2 regions of the Pantoea sp. USHLN298 genome follow, and region 1 is predicted to be linked to the other one. Evidence: predicted binding sites of a transcription regulator. Region 1 holds the regulator's gene; the other holds the start of a gene.
The links. The regulator Fur, encoded in region 1, represses iron uptake genes when iron is present. The targets are predictions, from matches to a motif close to ATAATAATGAGAACNACTATCAA.
Positions count from the first base shown of each region.

Region 1 (4,325 bases):
TGATGATCGATATCGCCCCGGTGGATTATCAGACCCGCCGCCACGACACCATTTTTGCGGCGATCCGCGCGGTCACGGAAGCGGGCGTCACCTCGCGCAGTGAGGCGGCACAGATCATGCGCGGCGTCATTGATGAAGAAGGCGTAATCCAGTTTCTGCTGAAATCGTTCCAGCAGGGCGAATGGCGCTTCAACGTGCCGGTACTGTGGGACAACTATGCCACCATCTCTGGCTGGCAGCCGGTGCCCGCCTGGCCGCATCCGGCGTTGTTTATCCGCGGCGGCGACTCCAGCTATCTGGATAATCAGTACCGGGATGCGTTGATTGCACAGTTCCCGGCGGCCCATGCGCATGTGATCAGCGGCGCGGGACACTGGGTACACGCAGAGAAACCGGATGCGGTATTACGCAGCGTTCGTCGCTTTTTTGCGCTTTAAAAGCAAATACCTGGCGGTAAATGTTTAGGATTGGCGTCGGAAGTTAGCCTGGAGTATGATGGCGCGCTAAAATTTTGCCGCCGGTCATTTTGCCGCGGTAACGGCCAATAATTTATAATCTGCGCGGCGAGCGTCTGGCGCCCGCACCATTCAGTTTCACTAAGCCATGGCAAAAGAACACACTGACCGCACGACGCTCGATCTGTTTGCTGATGAGCGCCGCCCTGGTCGACCCAAAACCAGTCCGCTTTCGCGTGATGAACAGCTGCGCATCAATAAGCGCAATCAACTGAAACGTGACAAAGGACGCGGGCTTCGCCGTGTCGAACTGAAAATGAACAGTGAAGCCGTCGAAGCGCTCAATACGCTGGCAGAACAGCGTAATCTCAGCCGTAGCGAATTGATTGAACAAATGCTGCTGGCGCAACTCAAACTGGATTAATGCGGGCAAAACGCACGCAGAGGCAAATGTCGAGGCTTTAACCGTTCCGCGGGTTTGCCTCGTCTGCTATTATTCGCTGAATTGTGCTGCGGCACACATCTCATCATCAGGATTTAAGAGGTTATTTTACTCATGGCACTCGTAGGCATCTTCTTTGGCAGCGATACCGGCAACACCGAAAACATTGCAAAAATGATCCAGAAACAGCTGGGTAAAGACGTTGCAGAAGTCCACGACATCGCGAAAAGCACTAAAGAAGATCTGGAAGCGTTTGACATCCTGCTGCTGGGTATCCCGACCTGGTATTACGGTGAAGCGCAGTGCGACTGGGATGACTTTTTCCCGACGCTGGAAGAGATCGATTTCAACGGCAAACTGGTTGCCCTGTTTGGCTGTGGCGATCAGGAAGATTATGCCGAGTATTTTTGTGACGCGATGGGCACCATCCGCGACATCATTGAGCCGCATGGCGCCGTGATCGTCGGTCACTGGCCAACCGAAGGTTATCACTTCGAGGCCTCAAAAGGTCTGGCGGATGATACGCACTTCCTGGGCCTGGCCATTGATGAAGATCGCCAGCCTGAGCTGACCAATGCGCGCGTTGAGCAGTGGGTGAAGCAGATCTTTGATGAACTGCAGCTCAAAGAGATCCTCGAAGCCTGATGCTCTCCGCCTCAATGTGAGCGCCAGCTCACATTGAGGCAATGGAAATTCCTATAGAAATAATAGCCACATTTTTTTAACTTTTTTCGTTTAATCTGTAGAATACCCGCATCGATCTTCCGCTTATTTTCTCTGGCAGCAGATAGGGCTAAGCGAAATGTTAACAGACTCCTGCAGAAATCCTCCCCGGCTCGGTGACGTATCCCATACAGCCCATGGTGATTTAGGCACTCCCCTCGGTTTTCATTTCACGGCTTCAGTTCTATAATGAGACGCAAATGAGAATGGGTGTAGATCGACATTCAAGGCCAAGCGCCACAAAAGTGAATATTAGTAACAGGACAAAATCCGCATGACTGACAACAATACCGCATTAAAGAAGGCTGGCCTGAAAGTCACGCTGCCCAGACTGAAAATTCTGGAAGTGCTTCAGGAACCTGAGTGCCATCACGTCAGCGCGGAAGATTTGTACAAACGCCTGATCGATATCGGCGAAGAGATTGGTCTGGCCACCGTTTACCGTGTGCTGAACCAGTTTGATGATGCCGGCATTGTGACCCGTCACAATTTCGAAGGCGGCAAGTCGGTGTTTGAACTGACTCAGCAGCATCACCACGATCACCTGATCTGCCTGGACTGCGGTAAAGTGATCGAGTTCAGCGATGAGTCGATCGAAACCCGTCAGCGGGAAATCGCGACCCGCCACGGCATTAAGCTGACGAACCACAGCCTTTATCTCTATGGTCACTGCGCGCTGGGTGACTGCCGTGAAGATGAAACGCTGCACGATCAGTAACACTGATCCTGCCTGATATAAAAAAACCGGTTCACAGACCGGTTTTTTTTCGTCCTTACTACGCCGGGTCGTCAGGCGACCAGCGTTTCCTGCAGGTAACGCCAGCGCGGAATCGAGGTGCTGCAGTCGAGAATCGCCAGCGCGATGCGGCTCTGATTATCGCCATTCAGCATCTGCATCTCCCGATACTGTACCGTCACTTCCTGATCGTGATGTGAAATAATGACGTGCTCACAGGTGGCGATACGCATGCCTTCCCGCTTGCCGTGCAGCTGACGGAAAAGTTCTTCCACTTCGTTCAGGTTTAGCTGATTTCCCCGTGGCGTTACCATGCGAAATTCAGGGTGGAAATAGGACATCATCAGTTCAAAACTGTCATCGGATCCGGCAGGCTGATTGAAAATACGTTCAATAAGCTGATGTAAAACGACGACACTGTGTTTGGCTTCCTGGGCGAGAACGGTCATTTTTTTTCCTTATATCACTCGCTGCGCTCTGTCTGAGTGCGCATAGCCTACCTGAACGCCGATAATTCACATCTGGTAATTGATTAATTTTTTTAAACTCAGATTTCTCTCACAAATTTGTAACAACCACGGAGCCAGGCTTGCAGCACAAACCTCGGCGATGGCAGAAATCAGGACAATAAAAAAGGGCGATAAGTCGCCCTTTTGTCATTTTATCAGCCAGCGTTAATGATTATTCGCCGCTTTTAGTCCAGGTGTCTCGCAAACCGACGGTACGGTTAAACACCAGCTGTGACGGCTTCGAATAGACGCTGTCGGCACAGAAATACCCTTCACGCTCAAACTGGTACGGTGTGGTTGCTTCCACATCGCGCAGGCCCGGCTCAACAAAGCCCTGTTTGATGGTCAGTGAATCCGGGTTGATGACCGACAGGAAATCGTCTGCCGCGGCCGGGTTTGGCACGCTGAACAGGCGGTCGTAGAGACGAAACTCTGCGGGCTGCGCATGGTCTGCTGATACCCAGTGGATCACGCCTTTTACCTTACGGCCATCTGCAGGATCTTTGCTCAGGGTATCCACATCGCTGGTGCAGTAGATGCAGGTGATGTTGCCCGCATCATCTTTCGCCACCCGCTCAGCACGGATCACATAAGCGTTGCGCAGGCGAACTTCTTTGCCCAGCACCAGACGCTTATATTGCTTGTTAGCCTCTTCGCGGAAATCCGCCCGATCGATCCAGATCTCACGGCTGAACGGCACCTCACGCGTTCCCATCTCCGGTTTAGAAGGATGGTTAGGCATGGTGATGGTTTCATGATGGCCCGCTGGCAGGTTTTCAATCACCACTTTCAGTGGATCAAGCACCGCCATCGCGCGTGGCGCATTCTCGTTGAGATCGTCACGAATGCACGATTCCAGCGACGCCATTTCCACAATATTGTCCTGCTTGGTAACACCAATACGGCGGCAGAACTCGCGGATTGAGGCGGCGGTATAACCGCGACGGCGTAAGCCAGAAACGGTCAGCATGCGCGGATCATCCCAGCCTTCAACGTGCTTCTCGGTCACCAGCTGAGTCAGTTTGCGTTTCGACATCACCGCATACTCAAGATTCAGGCGAGAGAACTCATACTGACGTGGATGCACCGGAATAGTGATGTTGTCCAGCACCCAGTCGTAGAGACGACGGTTATCCTGGAACTCCAGCGTACAGAGTGAATGCGTGATGCCTTCCAGCGCATCGGAGATGCAGTGGGTAAAGTCATACATCGGATAGATGCACCACTTGTTACCGGTCTGGTGGTGTTCAGCGAACTTAATCCGGTACAGCACCGGATCGCGCATCACGATAAAGTTAGAGGCCATATCGATTTTTGCGCGCAGACAGGCTGTACCTTCAGCAAATTCCCCGTTACGCATTTTCTCGAACAGAGCCAGGTTCTCTTCCACGCTGCGGTCGCGATAGGGACTGTTTTTGCCCGGCGCGGTCAGAGTGCCACGATATTCGCGGATCGCTTCC
Region 1 covers NZ_JBBCRO010000001.1:312,890-317,214, reverse strand. Annotated here, with positions in the region: gene ybfF (esterase) at 1-437, shown strand, start outside; gene ybfE (LexA regulated protein) at 604-879, shown strand; gene fldA (flavodoxin FldA) at 1,012-1,542, shown strand; gene fur (ferric iron uptake transcriptional regulator) at 1,895-2,338, shown strand; gene WFK59_RS01615 (hypothetical protein) at 2,410-2,805, opposite strand; gene glnS (glutamine--tRNA ligase) at 3,038-4,325, opposite strand, start outside.

Region 2 (4,325 bases), on a different contig from region 1:
AATAAAATCAATGCGTCCATCTTCTGCTCCGGATTAGTGGGTGCCGCCCAGCGTGACAATCGGACGCTGGCTTTGATCGCCGGTCAGCAATCGCTCAACAACAAACAGCAGGGTAAAGATCGCGCCAATCGGGATCGGCAGATACATCTCGCCATAGGTTACGGCAGGCAGCGAGGCCAGCGACTGCACCCACATCGCTTCACACAGGCTATAGCTGGCCTGAAAGATCACCAGACAGGTAATGATCATCAGCAGATCGCAGACCCGCAGCAGCAGACGTTGCAGAGCGGGTGACAGGCGATCGGTCATCATGGAGACGCAGATGTGTGTTCCGGCGCGTAAGCCGACCGGCGCGCCAATAAAGGTAAAAATAATCATGCATATGATGGCAACCGGTTCCGGCCACGAGAGCGCGCCGTTCATCACGTAGCGGGCAAAAATCCCGATCGGGATCACCGTCACCATGATCATCAATGCCACGGCGGCAACCAGCATGCACAGCAGATAGAGCCCATCCATCAGACGCGTATAAGCAGCCATAATTGATACCTGATTAAGCACGCCACACGGCAGTGTGGCGCGGGAAGGGTTATTTCACGTCAGCGATCCGGGTCATCAGATCCTGATATTTACCGCCAAACTGATCGCGCACCGGCTGGGTCGCCTTAACGAAATAGTCGCGGTCGGTTTGCTGGAAGGTGACGCCGCCGGCTTTCATCTTCGCAAGCGACTGTTCGGTATAGGTTGCCCAGAGCTGGCGCTCTTCATCCTGCGCTTCTTTACCCAGTTTCTTCAGCAGCGCCTGATCCTCAGGCTTGAGACGATCCCAGGCACGTTTCGAGAACAGGATCATTTCCGGCTGAATAAAGTGTCCGGTGAGGGTGTAATATTTCGCGACCGGCATATAGTTATGGGCGACGAAAGTCGGTGGATTATTCTCGGTTCCGTCAACCACGCCGGTCTGCATGGCGCTGAACACTTCGCTGACGCCCATCGCCACCGGGTTGGCTCCCATCGCTTTCAGCGTAGCCAGCGAAATGGCGCTGTTCTGTACGCGGATCTTCATGCCTTTCAGATCTTCGGGCTTCGCCAGCGGTTTTTTGGTGATCATGTTGCGTTCACCGGCGTCGGTCCAGCCGAGAAACACCATTCGGGCGTTGGGATCTTTATCGAATTTATCGGCGATCTCTTTACCGATCTCCCCATCCAGCACCTTGTGCATGTGGTCGACGTCGCGGAAAACATAGGGCAGCGTCAGCACGCTGGTTTCCGGCGCGATGCTGGTGACCGGCGCCAGCGACACGCGGATCATATCGATCGCGCCCAGTTGTACCTGTTGCAGAGTCTGATCTTCATCGCCCAGCACGCCACCGGCATAGAGTTTCATCTCCAGCCGGCCGTCGGTGGCCTGTTTCAGTTTGTCACCCATGTGCTGCAGCGCCACCACTGTGGGGTAGCCAGCAGGCTGAACTTCTGCCACTTTAATCACCTGTGCCGAGGCGGCGGCGCTCACCATCATTGCCGCCAGGGCACATGCCAGGCGTGTTTTGGTCATTCTCATTATGTTGTCTCCAGCAGAGGAAGGGCGGCGCTCAGGAATCCGGCGTGTGTAGCAAGGGGCCGCGTGGAGCCAGCATAGTGAAAAAGGGCGTCAGCGAAATGCGGCGATGCTGATTGAATGAATGCGATCACATTTTGAAACGTTGTTTTAATAAATTTTCACGCAGCATCACATTTTCGAAACATCCCCGTCGGCTGTCATAAAACTGCCGTCATCGGCCTGCCGGGCAGGTTAGAGTTTGTAAATACTAATGAGAACGACTATCAATTCGCGGCTATTTTGCTATTATTTGCGCTTGTTTCGCATCCCTGTAGATGAAGTTGGAGAAGCAGCGTGGTAGCCAGTGATTTGATGCAAACGGACCTCTCCGTTTGGGGCATGTATCAACATGCCGATATCGTGGTAAAGGTAGTGATGATTGGCCTGTTACTGGCTTCAGTTGTCACCTGGGCGATCTTCTTCGGCAAATATGCCGAACTGAGCGCCGCTAAACGTCGCCTGAAACGCGAGCAGCAGGCGCTGGGCGAAGCGCGTAACCTGAATGACGCCGCCCGTATTGCTCAGCAGTTCACCGGCCATAGCCATAGCGCCGTGCTGCTGAACGACGCACAAAATGAGCTTGAGCTGTCAGCCGGGGTGGAGGACACCAACGGCATTAAAGATCGTACCAGCTTCCGTCTTGAGCGCCGCGTTGCCGCCGTCAGCCGCCACGCTGGCCGGGGCAACGGCTTCCTGGCGACCATTGGTTCGGTCGCGCCGTTTATCGGCCTGTTCGGCACCGTGTGGGGCATCATGAACAGCTTTATCGGCATCGCTAAAACCCAGACCACCAACCTTGCGGTTGTTGCACCTGGCATCGCGGAAGCGCTGCTGGCGACGGCGATTGGCCTGGTCGCTGCGATTCCGGCGGTGGTGATCTATAACGTCTTTGCCCGCATGATCGCCAATTACAAAGCCTCACTGGGTGATGTGGCGGCGCAGGTGCTGCTGTTACAGAGCCGTGATATCGATCTGGGAAACGTCGCCGCTGACGTTCCGCGTCCTGCGGCGGCCCAGAAACTGCGCTTAGGGTAAGCGATTATGGCCATGCGATTAAACGACGACCTGGAAACCGATGGTGAAATGCATGAGATCAACGTCACGCCGTTTATCGACGTGATGCTGGTTCTGCTAATCATCTTCATGGTGGCGGCACCGCTGGCGACTGTCGACGTGCGCGTGAATCTGCCAGCGTCTACCAGCGCGCCGCAGCCGCGACCGGAAAAACCGGTTTACCTGTCGATCAAGGCTGACAAGCAGCTTTATGTCGGTAACGATCAGGTGACACCGGAATCGCTGGTCAGCGTGCTGACCGGTCAGACCGGCGGCAACAAAGAGACCACCATTTTCTTCCAGGCGGACAAGTCGGTGGATTACGAAACGCTGATGAGCGTGATGGATCAACTGCGTAGCGCGGGCTATCTGAAAATTGGTCTGATGGGCATGGAAACCGTGAAGAAATAGCGGTTTACCCGGTAGAGAGAGAAGGCGGCTGATTCAGCCTGATGCGCGTCAGTTAAGGTTAAATTTTCAAAGGCTGTCACGGTCAGACGTGGCAGCTTTTTTTTGTATGGGCAGGCGTGCCGGAGTGCGGGCCTGAGCACCTCTGCTGCTGCCGGGCCGTCCTCGCGCCGCTTCGCGGTACCTTCGGCTTTGACGTCGTGCCGACGAACCGTTCGGGGATCGGCCTTCCCTGGCCGGCCTCGAACTCTCCACGCTTCCCGGCGTGGCGTTCTGGCCCAACGTCACGCCTCAGCGCTGCGGATAGCCCTTTCAGCAGCAGAGGTGCTCAGGCCTCTACCATCGTGCCTTTTTAACAACATGCACTGAAGCTTCAGAGCAGGCTGGGGCCGATCCGGGGCAGGCAATCCGCAGCGCTGAACATTAGCCAGGAGAGCCCGCAGGACGCGGGCGAAAGGCGGGGCGGCACAGGATGTGCCATTCCCGGCGGTCCGTCAGGCAGAGGAATGAAGTGAAGGCACCGCGTAGCGGCGCGAGGACCGCCAACCCCGGAGCGGCACCAGACTGCGTTATCACCGGTCGCTTAACTGACGAGCAACAGGCTGATTCAGCCGCCTTTTTTATGCAGCCCGTCAGACCGGATGAAATCAGGCGAACTGGCGCTTCCACTGGTCGGTTATGCTGGCGAAGTTCGATTGTTAATTAGTTGTTACTTCTGCATACAGTTTTGTAAAGTGCAATGGTGAGGTTGCTCACATTATTGCCGCCTCAGGCAGGCTAAAACGGCTAAAAAACTACAGGAAGCCGTTATGAGTCACACCTCGTCTTTACAAAAGCCGCCGAAAAGTGCTGCCCGCACCATCTTCAACGTTACCAGCGGTAACTTTCTCGAAATGTACGACTTTATGGTGTTTGGTTACTACGCCACCGCCATCGCTAAAACCTTTTTCCCCGGTGATGACCCCTTCGCTTCCCTGATGCTGACTCTGATGACCTTTGGTGCCGGCTTCCTGATGCGCCCGCTGGGGGCGATCATTCTTGGAGCGTACATTGACCATCATGGCCGCCGCAAAGGTCTGCTGCTGACGCTTGGCCTGATGGCGATCGGCACTCTGACGATTGCGCTGGTGCCAGGCTACGCCACGCTGGGCGCGGCGGCACCGATTCTGATCCTGCTCGGGCGTTTACTGCAGGGCTTCTCGGCAGGCGTTGAGCTGGGTGGCGTCTCGGTTTACCTGGCGGAGGTCGCGCCCGAAGGACGCAA
Region 2 covers NZ_JBBCRO010000006.1:264,724-269,048, reverse strand. Annotated here, with positions in the region: gene WFK59_RS16965 (TRAP transporter large permease) at 1-20, opposite strand, end outside; gene WFK59_RS16960 (TRAP transporter small permease) at 34-540, opposite strand; gene WFK59_RS16955 (TRAP transporter substrate-binding protein) at 590-1,561, opposite strand; gene exbB (tol-pal system-associated acyl-CoA thioesterase) at 1,913-2,635, shown strand; gene exbD (TonB system transport protein ExbD) at 2,642-3,064, shown strand; gene WFK59_RS16940 (MFS transporter) at 3,871-4,325, shown strand, end outside.
Region 2: a site for Fur is predicted at 1,806-1,828, ahead of exbB (tol-pal system-associated acyl-CoA thioesterase). Genes of this name have one in related genera too.